DNA from 3 places in the Enterobacter sp. UPMP701 genome. Region 2 is predicted to be linked to each of the others. Evidence: predicted binding sites of a transcription regulator. Region 2 holds the regulator's gene; each other region holds the start of a gene.
The links. Region 2 encodes Fur, which represses iron uptake genes when iron is present. Its sites were predicted from a motif close to ATAATAATGAGAACNACTATCAA; they were not measured.
Positions count from the first base shown of each region.

Region 1: ACWKXT_RS12080 (Nramp family divalent metal transporter) is a predicted target of Fur. The motif match lies at 2,003-2,025, and genes of this name have one in related genera.
Region 3: exbB (tol-pal system-associated acyl-CoA thioesterase) is a predicted target of Fur. The motif match lies at 2,775-2,797, and genes of this name have one in related genera.

Region 1 is NZ_JBSKJN010000004.1:114,386-119,042, reverse strand. It holds gene ACWKXT_RS12090 (EAL domain-containing protein) at 1-490, shown strand, start outside; gene ACWKXT_RS12085 (NupC/NupG family nucleoside CNT transporter) at 533-1,720, opposite strand; gene ACWKXT_RS12080 (Nramp family divalent metal transporter) at 2,067-3,305, shown strand; gene ACWKXT_RS12075 (DUF2502 domain-containing protein) at 3,338-3,694, opposite strand; gene ACWKXT_RS12070 (aldo/keto reductase) at 3,822-4,657, opposite strand, start outside.
Region 2 is NZ_JBSKJN010000002.1:156,266-160,922, reverse strand. It holds gene glnS (glutamine--tRNA ligase) at 1-679, shown strand, start outside; gene chiP (chitoporin ChiP) at 1,128-2,525, shown strand; gene chiQ (ChiQ/YbfN family lipoprotein) at 2,573-2,899, shown strand; gene fur (ferric iron uptake transcriptional regulator) at 3,001-3,447, opposite strand; gene fldA (flavodoxin FldA) at 3,737-4,267, opposite strand; gene ybfE (LexA regulated protein) at 4,423-4,657, opposite strand, start outside.
Region 3 is NZ_JBSKJN010000008.1:127,158-131,814, forward strand. It holds gene ACWKXT_RS17115 (AraC family transcriptional regulator) at 1-578, shown strand, start outside; gene yghB (DedA family general envelope maintenance protein YghB) at 618-1,277, opposite strand; gene metC (cystathionine beta-lyase) at 1,420-2,607, opposite strand; gene exbB (tol-pal system-associated acyl-CoA thioesterase) at 2,859-3,590, shown strand; gene exbD (TonB system transport protein ExbD) at 3,595-4,020, shown strand; gene ACWKXT_RS17140 (methyl-accepting chemotaxis protein) at 4,295-4,657, shown strand, end outside.

The sequences.
Region 1 (4,657 bases), on a different contig from region 2:
GGCTGGCGCCCGTTTCTCGGTCAATCTGATGCCGCTTACGCTGATGCAAAAAGAGGTGGCGACCGAGATTTGCGCGCTCTTTGAACGGTACGGCGTTGCGCCTCAGGCTGTCGTGATTGAGATCACCGAAGAGCAGGCCTTCTCCAACTCCGGCTGCAGCATTCACAATATTCAGCAGCTGCGTGATTACGGTTTCCGTATTGCCATCGATGATTTTGGAACCGGCTACGCCAACTACGAGCGTCTGAGACGCCTGCAGGCTGACATCATTAAAATTGATGGCTGCTTCGTTAAAGATATTTGTACTGATGATATGGACGCAATGATCGTCCAGTCGATATGTAATCTGGCGAAGACAAAATCACTGTGTGTGGTGGCAGAATATGTTGAGACGCCAGCGCAGCGGGAGATGCTGCTACGCTTCGGCGTGGACTACCTGCAGGGCTACCTGATAGGAAAACCCAAACCGCTGGAAGAATTACGGGCATAAAAAAACCGGGAGCGAGGCTCCCGGTTTTTTTTACGGTAAACGTTACAGAACCAGCGCAGCGATAGAAGCAGACAGGACGCTCACCAGGGTGGAGCCGTAAACCAGTTTCAGGCCAAAGCGAGAAACCACGTTACCCTGTTCTTCGTTCAGGCCTTTAATCGCACCGGCGATAATACCGATGGACGAGAAGTTCGCGAAGGAGACCAGGAATACGGACAGAATGCCTTCCGCACGTGGAGAGAGCGTGCTGGCGATTTTCTGCAGATCCATCATCGCAACGAATTCGTTAGAAACCAGCTTGGTCGCCATGATACTGCCTACCTGCAGCGCTTCATGAGCCGGAACACCCATCACCCATGCGACAGGGTAGAAGATGTAGCCCAGGATACCCTGGAAGGAGATGCCCAGTACAGCGGCGAACAGGGCGTTCAGTGCGGAGATCAGGGCGATAAAGCCGATCAGCATCGCGGCAACGATAATCGCCACTTTGAAACCTGCCAGAATGTACTCACCCAGCATTTCGAAGAAGCTCTGCCCTTCGTGCAGGTTTGACATCTGAATGTTCTCTTCGTTGGCGTCAACGCGGTACGGGTTGATCAGCGACAGAACGATAAAGGTGCTGAACATGTTCAGAACCAGCGCAGCAACGACATATTTTGGCTCCAGCATGGTCATATACGCGCCCACGATAGACATGGATACGGTAGACATTGCGGTTGCCGCCATGGTGTACATGCGGTTACGGGACATTTTGCCGAGAATGTCTTTATACGCGATGAAGTTCTCAGACTGACCAAGGATCAGGGAACTTACGGCGTTGAAAGATTCCAGCTTGCCCATGCCGTTCACTTTGGATAACAGGAAACCAATGCCACGAATAACGAACGGCAGAACGCGGATATGCTGCAGAATACCGATCAGCGCGGAGATGAAGACGATTGGGCACAGCACCTTCAGGAAGAAGAATGCCAGACCTTCGTCGTTCATTTTACCGAAGACAAAGTTGGTCCCTTCGTTGGCGAATCCGAGCAGTTTTTCGAACATTTCGGAGAAGCCTTTCACGAAGCCGAGGCCTACGTTGGAGTTCAGGAAGAACCACGCAAGTAAAACTTCAATGACCAGCAGTTGGACAACATAACGAATACGAATTTTTTTGCGGTCTGTGCTGACCAGCAATGCAAGTGCAGTAACGACAACAAGTGCCAGGACAAAATGAAGGACGCGGTCCATATTTGCTCCAAATATGAGGCAGGTTTAATTTTCGTGCACATTCTATGTAACAAGCGAAAAGAAAACGAGATCAAGGACACACTATAGTTACATCCTGTGACGAGTCTCAAAATTAGTGATCCACAATACATTTTTGTTATGTTAGGTAAATGAGTGAAAAGTTAAGTTTGTGTGCTACGCTTCACAAATGACCGCGCATTTTCACATTCTGTGAAGTCGCGCCACCTGCCCATCTATTGTTCTTAGCTATCAGAGAAATCATTTTAAACTTTACAAATGATCTTGATAATCATTCTCATTTTGATAGCATTAAACATAGCAAAGGCTATATTTCCAGAGGCAGATGATGACAAACAGTCGCGTAGAGGGTAGCAGTGGCAGAGCAGCGCGCAAGTTGCGGTTTGCATTAATGGGACCGGCGTTCATTGCTGCCATCGGCTATATCGATCCGGGTAATTTTGCGACCAATATTCAGGCCGGGGCCAGCTTCGGCTACAAGCTGCTGTGGGTCGTCGTCTGGGCAAATCTGATGGCGATGCTGATTCAGATGCTCTCTGCAAAGCTGGGGATTGCCACGGGAAAAAACCTGGCGGAGCAAATTCGCGACCATTATCCGCGTCCGGCGGTGTGGTTGTACTGGGTTCAGGCAGAAATCATCGCCATGGCAACCGATCTCGCTGAATTTATCGGCGCAGCGATCGGCTTTAAACTGATCCTGGGCGTGTCGCTGTTACAGGGGGCGGTGCTGACCGGGATTGCCACATTCCTGATCCTGATGTTACAGCGTCGGGGGCAAAAACCGCTGGAGAAGGTCATTGGCGGCCTCCTGTTGTTTGTCGCTGCGGCCTATATTGTCGAACTCGTTTTCTCGCAGCCGAACCTGGCGCAGCTTGGTAAAGGGATGGTCATCCCCAGCCTGCCAACGTCGGAAGCGGTATTCCTCGCAGCCGGGGTGCTTGGGGCGACCATCATGCCGCATGTTATTTATCTTCACTCTTCGCTGACCCAGCATCTGCACGGCGGAACGCGTAAAGAGCGCTACTCGGCAACCAAATGGGATGTCGCTATCGCCATGACCATTGCGGGTTTCGTGAATCTGGCGATGATGGCCACCGCAGCTGCCGCTTTCCACTTTAACGGTCATACTGGCGTCGCCGACCTCGACCAGGCGTACCTCACACTGGAGCCGTTACTGAGCCATGCTGCCGCCACGATATTTGGTCTGAGCCTGGTTGCCGCCGGTCTCTCCTCCACGGTGGTGGGGACGCTGGCAGGGCAGGTAGTGATGCAGGGATTTGTTCGCTTCCATATTCCGCTGTGGGTTCGTCGTTCTGTCACCATGCTCCCGTCGTTTATCGTGATTCTGATGGGGCTCGATCCAACGCGAATTCTGGTGATGAGCCAGGTGCTGCTAAGCTTTGGCATCGCGCTGGCGCTGGTACCGCTGTTGATTTTTACCAGCAACAAAACCCTGATGGGCGATCTGGTTAACACGACGCTGGTAAAACGGGCCGGGTGGGCCATCGTGGTGGTGGTCGTAGCGCTAAACCTGTGGTTGTTGATTGGCACAGCGCTGGGGTTATAAAAGAAAAAGGAGCCGGGTGGCTCCTTTTTGCATTAATGATGACCGTGGCCGTGACCGTGGCCACCTCGTCCTTTTCCGCCGTGACCCCAGCCGCCGCGGCGGTCGTCACGATCGTTCCAGCCTTCGCGGTAGCCGCGTTCATAGGCGTTGTTTTTATACCAGCCGCGATGCAGGCCGTTATCGTGCCTGCGCCAGCGGTCGCCACGCCATTCATAATGACGGTTCCAGTAGTCACGGTCGCGCCAGTAGCCACCGTCCCAGTATCTGCCGTAGTCGTCACGATCGCCAATTTGTAATTTTACTGATGGCAACAGGGTGATTTCGCCCGCAGTGGCGACGAGCGGGGCCGAAGCCAGTAATACCGCTGCAAGAATCAGTGACCTGAACATACTCTTTCTCCTTCACGATCGGGGCCCTTGTGGGGCCTGTTAACGCAATATTACGAGTTGGTAAAGGTTCGTTTCATCGCCTCAACTCCGAATTCCTGAAGGAGAGCACTTTTTGCTAAAAGTGGTTTTATTTTGAACTGCTCAGGCTCCCATCAATAAGAGAAAGTTCTTCCGCAGTAAACTGGCGGTTCTCCAGCATGCCCACGGCATCATCAATGTGAGCCGTTTTGCTGGCCCCGATCAGCACCGACGTGACTTCTTCATGGCGTAGCACCCAGGCTAGCGCCATCTGCGACAGCTTCTGACCGCGGCTTTCCGCCAGGGCATTTAGCTTACGTACCTTCTCCAGTTTCTCCTCGGTGATTTGATCCGGGTTAAGGAACTGACTGCCGCTTGCTGCGCGGGAGTCTGCGGGAATACCGTTCAGATAGCGGTTGGTCAACTGTCCCCCGGCCAGCGGCGAGAAGGGTATGCAGCCGACCCCTTTTTCCCGCAGAACATCCAGCAAACCCCCTTCCGGCGCACGTTCGAACATTGAGTATTTCGGCTGGTGAATCAGGCAGGGCGTACCCAGATCGTCCAGGATATCTATCGCTTTTCGCGCCAGTTCGGCAGGATAATTGGATAGCCCGACATACAGGGCTTTTCCCTGGCGCACCAGGTGGTCAAGCGCTTTCATGGTTTCCTGTAGTGGCGTTTCCGGGTCAGGACGGTGGTGATAGAAGATATCGACATACTCCAGACCCGTGCGTTTCAGGCTTTGATCGAGGCTCGCCAGCAGGTATTTACGTGACCCCCAGTCGCCGTAGGGGCCATCCCACATGGTATATCCCGCCTTCGTGGAGACGATCAGCTCGTCGCGCCAGGGCAGAAAATCCTCCTGCAAAATACGGCCGAAATTACGTTCGGCCGACCCTGGCGGGGGACCATAGTTATTGGCAAGGTCGAAATGCGTAATACCCA
Region 2 (4,657 bases):
CTGCATTCGTGAAGACCTCAACGAAAACGCCCCGCGCGCAATGGCCGTTATCGATCCGGTAAAGCTGGTTATCGAAAACTACCCGCAGTGCGAAAGCGAACTGGTCTCCATGCCTAACCATCCGAACAAACCGGAAATGGGAAGCCGTGATGTGCCGTTCAGCGGTGAAATCTGGATCGACCGCGCTGACTTCCGCGAAGAAGCCAACAAGCAGTACAAGCGTCTGGTGCTGGGTAAAGAAGTGCGTCTGCGTAATGCCTACGTCATCAAAGCCGAGCGCGTAGAGAAAGATGCAGAAGGGAATATCACCACCATCTTCTGTTCTTATGATGCTGAAACGCTGAGCAAAGATCCGGCGGATGGCCGCAAGGTGAAAGGCGTTATCCACTGGGTGAGCGCTTCCCACGCGCTGCCGGTTGAAATTCGTCTGTACGATCGTCTGTTCAGCGTGCCTAACCCGGGCGCAGCGGAAGACTTCCTGGCAACCATCAACCCGGAATCGCTGGTAATTAAACAGGGTTATGCGGAGCCATCGCTGAAAGCGGCTGAAGCGGGCAAAGCGTTCCAGTTCGAGCGTGAAGGTTACTTCTGCCTGGACAGCCGTTACAGCACCGCTGAAAAACCGGTATTTAACCGCACCGTAGGCCTGCGTGATACTTGGACGAAGATCGGCGAATAATATTGCTGCTCTGGTCAATGAGAAACAAACGCCGCTTATTGCGGCGTTTTTTTATTGTATGATCATATCGTTATAGCGGAGCTAAAATAGGGCTGGCTGATATTTCAGGTCAATGCGGTGCTACTTATTTTTCTAAAAAAAAGTTTGTATATTTTCACCAGAAAGGAATAAGTAGAAATTAGCGAAATTTAACGGCTTTATCCTCCAGAAATTAACGGCTTGCCCCGTCAAACCTCGCCTCGCGCTAAATGTTACAAACCACTACCAATTATGTGCACTTCGTCATAATCCTGACTTTTGCCCACTAAAAAGCATTGATAATTCGCGTCGCGAAAAATAACCTAAAGACGGTAGTTAATTCGAGGGTATTTATAACTACCCCTGACCATTTGGTCTTTTCTGTTTTTCGCCGTTTAAGGCGTTTTAATTCGTCAAAGAGGAATAATCTATGCGTACGTTCAGTGGCAAACGTAGTGCGCTGGCGCTGGCTATCGCCGGTGTGACAGCAATGTCGGGCCTGGTGGTTGCGCCAGAGGCGAAAGCGGCAGGTTTCATCGAAGATTCTACCCTTACGGGCGGTATTTATTACTGGCAGCGTGAGCGTGACCGTAAAGACGTCACTGAAGATAAATACAAAACTAACCTTTCTCATTCCACCTGGAACGCCAACCTGGATTTCCAGTCAGGCTATGCCGCCGATATGTTCGGTCTGGATATTGCCGCGTTTACCGCAATTGAAATGGCTGAAAACGGCGATAGCGGTCACCCGAACGAAATTGCGTTCTCCTCCAGCAATAAAGCTTACGATGAAGACTGGTCCGGGGATAAAAGCGGTATCAGTCTTTATAAGGCCGCAGCGAAATTTAAATACGGCCCGGTCTGGGCGCGTGGGGGCTATATTCAGCCAACCGGCCAGACGCTGTTAGCACCGCACTGGAGTTTTATGCCGGGCACCTATCAGGGTGCGGAAGCGGGGGCTAACTTTGACTATGGCGATGCGGGTGCGTTGAGCTTCTCCTATATGTGGACCAACGAGTACAAAGCGCCGTGGCACATTGAGATGGACAAGTTTTACCAGAACGATAAGAAAACCAAAGTCGATTACCTCCACTCGCTCGGCGCGAAGTACGACTTTAAAAACGACCTGGTACTGGAGGCCGCATTTGGTCAGGCAGAAGGCTATATCGATCAGTATTTTGCGAAAGCCAGCTACAAATTTGATATCGCCGGCAGCCCGCTGAGCACCAGCTACCAGTTCTACGGTACGCGCGATAAGGTCAGCGATGGTAGTGTAAATGACATTTATAACGGCACCGCGTGGCTGCAGGCGTTGACCTTCGGCTACAAGGTTGGTCAGGTTGATTTACGCCTGGAAGGAACGTGGGTGAAGGCGGAAGGGCAGCAGGGCTACTTCCTGCAACGTATGACCCCAACCTATGCCTCGTCCAACGGCCGTCTTGATATCTGGTGGGATAACCGCTCTGACTTCAACGCCGACGGCGAAAAAGCGGTCTTCTTCGGCGCAATGTATGACCTGAAAAACTGGAATCTTCCAGGCTGGGCAGTGGGTGCTTCTTACGCTTACGCCTGGGACGCAAAACCTGCCGATATGGCTACGCCGGATGCGTACTACGATCCAAACTATCGCCTGAAAGAGTCCTCTTACAGTCTGGATGCTATCTACACCCTGCAGGAAGGCCGTGCGAAAGGCACGATGTTCAAACTGCACTTCACGCAGTATGACAACCACTCCGATATCCCGAGCTACGCGGGCGGTTACGGCAACATCTTCCAGGATGAACGTGACGTGAAATTCATGGTTATCGCCCCATTCACTATCTTCTGATGAACGCACCGGCGGAGTAACTCCCGCCGGTATGGAGAGTGCACATGATGAAAAAAATCGTAATCGTCGCGCTGTTGGCATCAGGGCTGGTGGCGTGCGCGCAAACTCAGGCGCCAAAAGAGGACTCCCGTCTGAAGGAGGCGTATAGCGCCTGTATTAATAGTGCGGAAGGATCGCCGGAGAAAATTGAAGCCTGTCAGAGCGTGCTGAATGTGCTGAAGAAAGAGAAAGCGCATGAGCAGTTTGCAACACAGGAGAATATACGCGTGATGGATTACCAGGCCTGTATCCAGGCGCGTAAAACCGGTAACGATCAGGAAGTCGCGAAGCGTTGCGATAAGATCTGGAATGAGATACGCAATAACAATAAATAAGTGATTTCATGCCCGGTGGCGCTGCGCCACCGGGCTTTTTATTGCCCAAAAAAGGCAAAAAAAAGCCAACCTTTCGGCTGGCTCAGAGTATGAACGCTAACTTATTTTGCGTCGTGCGCGTGTTCATTTTCGCGGCAATCACCTTCAGCGCAGTGACCGTAAAGGTACAGGCTGTGGTTGGTCAGGCGGATGCCATGACGAGCTGCGATTTCACGCTGACGCGCTTCGATAGAATCGTCGCTGAATTCAATGACCTTGCCGCAATCGAGGCAGATCAGGTGATCGTGGTGCTGCTGCTGGGTCAGTTCGAAAACAGATTTACCGCCTTCGAAATTATGACGGGTAACAATGCCCGCGTCATCAAACTGGTTCAGCACGCGATAAACGGTGGCCAGCCCAATCTCTTCACCCATGTCGATAAGACGTTTATAGAGGTCTTCCGCACTGACATGGTGATTGTCTGGACCCTGAAGCACTTCAAGGATTTTTAACCGAGGAAGCGTTACTTTCAGGCCAGCCTTCTTTAATGCGGTATTGTTGTCAGTCATGCGGAATCTGTCCTGTTGCTAAACGATTCACTTCTGTAGGAAGTGACAGAAAATGCACCTGGGATAATGCGTCTCATTATAGAACTGCCATGGTTAAATGAAAACTGCAAGTCTCAGGCAAAGTATGCTTATAAAAATGGGGTATCACCAACAAACTTGCTCAATGGAAACCACATTTTACCAGGGAGACATTGTACAGGTCTGGACGAAAAAGTTAAAAGTTTGTAGCAATTAATTTAATCGGTTTTACCTGGAAAACGGGCGCAACCGGAGTTGCGCCGCAAGGAAATCAGGCGTTAAGGATGTCGTCCAGGTTCAGTTCTTCTCTAACCTGCTTAACCCATTTTTCAACACGCTCTGCAGTCAGTTCTGGCTGACGGTCTTCATCGATGGCCAGGCCAACGAAGTGGTCGTCATCTGCCAGACCTTTAGAGGCTTCAAAGTGGTAACTCGCCGTTGGCCAGTGGCCGACAATCGCCGCACCGCGTGGCTCAATGATGTCGCGGATGGTACCCAGCGCGTCACAGAAGTACTCGGCGTAATCTTCCTGATCGCCACAACCGAACAGGGCAACCAGCTTGCCGTTGAAGTCCACCTCTTCCAGCGTTGGGAAGAAATCATCCCAGTCGCACTGGGCTTCACCGTAGTACCAGGTAGGAATACCCAGCAGCAGGATGTCATAGCCCTCGAGATCTTCTTTGCTGCTCTTGGCGATGTCATGCACATCAGCAACGTCTTTACCGAGCTGTTTCTGAATAGTTTTTGCGATATTTTCGGTATTGCCGGTATCACTGCCGAAGAAAATGCCGATGATTGCCATGAGTAAAATAACCTCTTGAAACTTAATGGTATGGTGGCGCAAATTGTCCACGGATAAGGGCAATAATAGCAGAACAGGCAACCCTGCGGAAACCGCTATCGCGCAGGACTGCACTCTGTGCTACATGAAAAGGGCGATAAAGGGGATTTTCAGACTTATGCCTGGTTGCGCAACGTCTCTAGCTGGGCGATCAACATCTCTTCAATGAGCTCGCTGCGGCTGATATTACGCGCCTCCGCCAGTTCATTAAGCGCATCGACCGCATCGGCGTTGAGCTTCAGTTCGACACGCTTAAGCCCACGATTTTTATCGCGTTTAAGCTGATTGCGTTTATTAATACGCAGCTGTTCATCGCGCGAAAGCGGATTCGTTTTCGGTCGTCCCGGTCGA
Region 3 (4,657 bases), on a different contig from region 2:
TGCAGGAGCTGCTGATGGAGATTGGCGAAGACGAGCTTTTCCAGCCGTCGATGGCCTCAAGCGGGATTAACTCGGCAACGCTGTCGGAAGAGATCCTCTGCGCGATAGAGCGTCTACTGGATGTAATGGAGAGGCCGCTGGACGCGCGTATTCTCGGCAAGCAGATTATCCGCGAAATTCTTTACCATGTGCTGCTGGGGCCGGGAGGCGGTGCGTTACTCGCGCTGGTGAGCCGACAGACCCACTTCAGCCTGATCAGCCGCGTGCTCAAGCGTATCGAAAGTCAGTACACGGAGAACCTCAGCGTTGACCAGCTGGCGGCGGAAGCGAACATGAGCGTTTCGGCGTTTCACCATAACTTTAAATCGGTGACCAGCACCTCGCCGTTGCAGTACCTCAAAACCTACCGGCTGCATAAGGCGCGGATGCTGATGATCCACGACGGCATGAAGGCCAGCGCGGCGGCAATGCGAGTAGGTTACGAAAGCGCGTCGCAGTTCAGTCGGGAGTTTAAGCGCTATTTCGGCGTCACGCCGGGAGAAGATGCGTCGCGCATCCGAACCATGCAGGGAGCTTAGGCTTTTTTCCCTCTCCCCTGCGGGGAGAGGGGAAGGGGTTCAGGCGCTGCAGTACTTTTTCTTAATCACCACCGCAATCGTCCCCACCAGGCCTGCGACCAGCAGGAAGATCGGCAGCACCATCAGGAAGGTCATCACCTGATCTTCATGGTGTTTCACAAAGGGGATCATGTTTAGCGCGTAGCCGAGCGTGGTCACCACGCCAACCCACAGCAGGGCGCTCAGCCAGTTGAAGAACTGGAAGCGGCGGTTGGACAGGCCGGAAATGCCAGCCATGGTAGGCAGAAGGGTGCGAACGAACGCGAGGAACCGCCCGGCCAGCAGCGCCAGCAGGCCATGCCTGTCGAACATGCAGGTCGCGCGCTGATGATACTTGTGCGGCAACTGCGCCAGCCAGCCTTTCACGACGCGCGTGTTACCCAGCCAGCGGCCCTGTAAATAGCTCAGCCAGCAGCCCAGGCTGGCGGCTGACGTGAGGATCACCATCGTTGGCGTGAAGTCCATCACCCCTTTACCGATTAACGCGCCTGCGAGCAGAAGCAGGCTATCACCGGGGAGGAACGAGGCTGGCAGTAATCCATTTTCCAGAAACAGCGTCGCGAACATCACGAAGTAAACAATCCCCACGACGTGCGGATCCGCCAGCGCGGCAAAATCGTGTTGCCAGAGCGCCGCAATAATATCTTGAATAACAGCCATGGACTTTCCTGTGGAACAGCAGATATAACGCTATTGTACTCCTGAATTGACCCGCTGGGGTTGATCGCGGACGCAACTCATGCAGACTTTTCTGCTTGCAGTGTTCACAAAAACGTCCAGGAGTACATTTTCAGCCTGCACTCTACACGATACGTTCAAACCCTGCTGACAAATCCGCAATTAAATCTTCCACACTTTCTAAACCGATATGCAATCTGATCAGCGTGCCGCTGAAATCGACCTCACCGCCGGGGCGCAGGGCTGCCATCTGCTCCGGCTGGTTAGGCAGGATCAGAGATTCAAAGCCGCCCCAGGAGTAGGCCATGCTGAAGAGGGTAAAGTTATCCAGATAGCTTGCCAGCTCGTCGTTATTAAGCCGTTTTTTAAGCACGAACGAGAACAGCCCGCTGCTGCCCGTAAAGTCACGTTGCCAGAATTCGTGTCCTTTGCTGCCTGGTAACGCGGGGTGATTCACGCGCTCAACCTGCGGATGCTGCGCCAGCCACTCAGCGATTTTCAGGCTACTTTCATGATGCTGACGCAGGCGAACCCCCAGCGTGCGGAGACCGCGGCTGGTCATATAGGCCGTGTCTGCGTCGACCATTTGCCCCATCAGATAGGCGTTTTCCCGCAGCTGGTCCCAGCAGCGCGCATTGGAGACTGCGGTGCCAATCATGCCGTCCGAATGGCCGATCAGGTATTTGGTTGCCGCCTGAATCGAGATATCAATGTCGAATTCCAGCGCCTTAAACAGCACGCCCGCCGCCCAGGTGTTATCGATCATGATGATGGCTTCTGGCGCTTTGCTGCGCACGGCCTTCACGATAGCGGGCACGTCGTGCACTTCCATGGTGATGGAGCCGGGAGACTCCAGGAACACAATGCGCGTGTTTGGCTGAATACGTTCGGCAATGTCTGCCCCAATTAGCGGGTCGAACCAGCCGGTGGTCACGCCGAGTTTGCTGAGGATTTTGGTGCAGAAGTCCTGGCTTGGCTCGTAGGCGGTGTTGGTCATCAGGATATGGTCACCCTGTTCCACAAACGCCAGAATAGTGTTAGCCACCGCCGCCGCGCCGCACGGGAACAGCGCGCAGCCTGCGCCGCCTTCCAGCTCGCACATCGCTTCCTGGAGTGAAAAATGGGTTAGCGTGCCGCGACGGCCATAAAACAGCCCACCTTTTGCGCGGTTACGCGTGGCGATTTTTTTATCCTCAACGGTGTCAAACACCAGCGAGGAGGCGCGTTGAATCACGCTGTTGACCGATCCCTGAGTGTATTTCTTGCTGCGTCCCGCCTGCACCAGCGTGGTATCAAGATGCTTTTTTGTCATGTTCGCTAATCCTGTTTTTATACGTCTGGACGTCCAGACTACCACGATTGTAAAAATCTGCACCCGCAGGCTTATCGAATAAGCAGAAAATATTAGCAAAAATCAGCATAAGAAATTTTTACTGCGTAAGCGCAAGGAAAGTGAACGAAAATTGCGGCACTATGTAAATACTAATGAGAACTACTATCAATTCGACGACGTTTTGATATTATTACGGTCAGAATTTGTGATTTGCGTCCTGGAGATACAGAGTGGGTAATAATTTGATGCAGACGGATCTCTCCGTTTGGGGCATGTACCATCATGCTGACATCGTGGTTAAGATTGTGATGATCGGCCTGATTCTGGCGTCCGTTGTCACCTGGGCTATTTTCTTCAGCAAAAGTGCCGAGCTGCTTTCACAGAAGCGTCGCCTCAAGCGGGAACAGCAGCAGCTGGCCGAAGCCCGCACCCTGGATCAGGCTTCTGATATGACCTCATCCTTCCACGCAAAAAGCCTGACCACTCTGTTAGTGAATGAAGCGCAGAACGAGCTGGAACTCTCCGCAGGCAGTGAAGATAACGAAGGCATTAAAGAGCGTACCGGCTTCCGCCTGGAGCGTCGCGTTGCGGCCGTTGGCCGACATATGGGGCGCGGGAATGGTTATCTGGCGACCATCGGGGCGATCTCGCCGTTTATCGGTCTTTTCGGTACCGTCTGGGGCATCATGAACAGCTTCATCGGCATCGCACAGACGCAGACTACCAACCTGGCGGTGGTTGCGCCGGGCATCGCAGAAGCGCTGCTGGCAACGGCGATCGGCCTGGTCGCGGCGATTCCGGCGGTGGTTATCTATAACATCTTCGCGCGTATGATTGGCAGCTACAAAGCGACCCTCGGCGACGTTGCCGCTCAGGTTCTGCTGCTGCAAAGCCGCGATCTTGACCTGAACGCCAGCGGCGCTAAGCCGGTGCACGCGGCGTCCAAACTGCGCGTAGGTTAATGTTATGGCGATGCGTCTAAACGAAAATCTGGACGATAACGGCGAAATGCATGAAATCAACGTGACGCCGTTTATCGACGTCATGCTGGTTCTGCTGATTATCTTTATGGTGGCAGCACCCCTGGCGACGGTCGACGTGAAGGTAAACCTGCCGGCCTCCTCCAGCCAGCCGCAGCCGCGCCCGGAAAAGCCTATCTATCTGTCGGTAAAAGCGGATAAATCAATGTTCCTGGGCAACGACCCGGTGACGGATGCTTCCGTTATTCCGGCGCTGGACCAGCTTACCGGCGGCAAGAAAGACACCACCGTTTTCTTCCGTGCGGACAAAACTGTCGATTACGAAACCATGATGAAGGTAATGGACACGCTGCATCAGGCGGGTTATCTGAAGATTGGGCTGGTCGGCGAAGAGAAAGCGGCCAAAAAATAGAAAAGAAGCTGGCGAAAGCCGGCTTTTTTGTTTGTTGTTACGCTAAATTTTTATTATTTTCTGCTGTATATCCTCACCCTTCATATTTCTTAATCAATAAAGCCACGATTAATAATCTGTTGATAGTTAAGTAAATATCAATATTCGGCTGCGCCATAAAAATATATCTTTTGCTTAAATGACGTCGTGGAATATACCCACTACGCTTAAAACAGATAATAAAAACATACCTTCTTTGAAGGGCTTAATTCACCTGCACAGCAAGAGACTCCCTATGGCTATCACGACAGGGCTGCGTCCTCACGCGCCATCACGCGATCTTATCTCCTTAACGGCAATCCGTCGGCGTGCCGACCGCTTAATTCTGGTTCTGGTCTGGGCGCTATGGGCAGTGTCGCTCGGGGTGGGCTATATGAATGACAATCTGGTTCAGGGGGCGGCGGCAGGGACTCTGCTGGCGCTCTTTTCCACGGTAATGACGCTATGGTTCCCCGGCGCCCTGCTGCTGCATCTGAGTTCTGCGTTTGTGCTGATGGCCTTTTCTGCGTTGCTGATCCAACTGGGGGAGGGGGAGACCGAATACCACTTCTCTGTTTTCGTCCTGCTCTCCGCATTGCTGGCCTGGCGGGACTGGCGG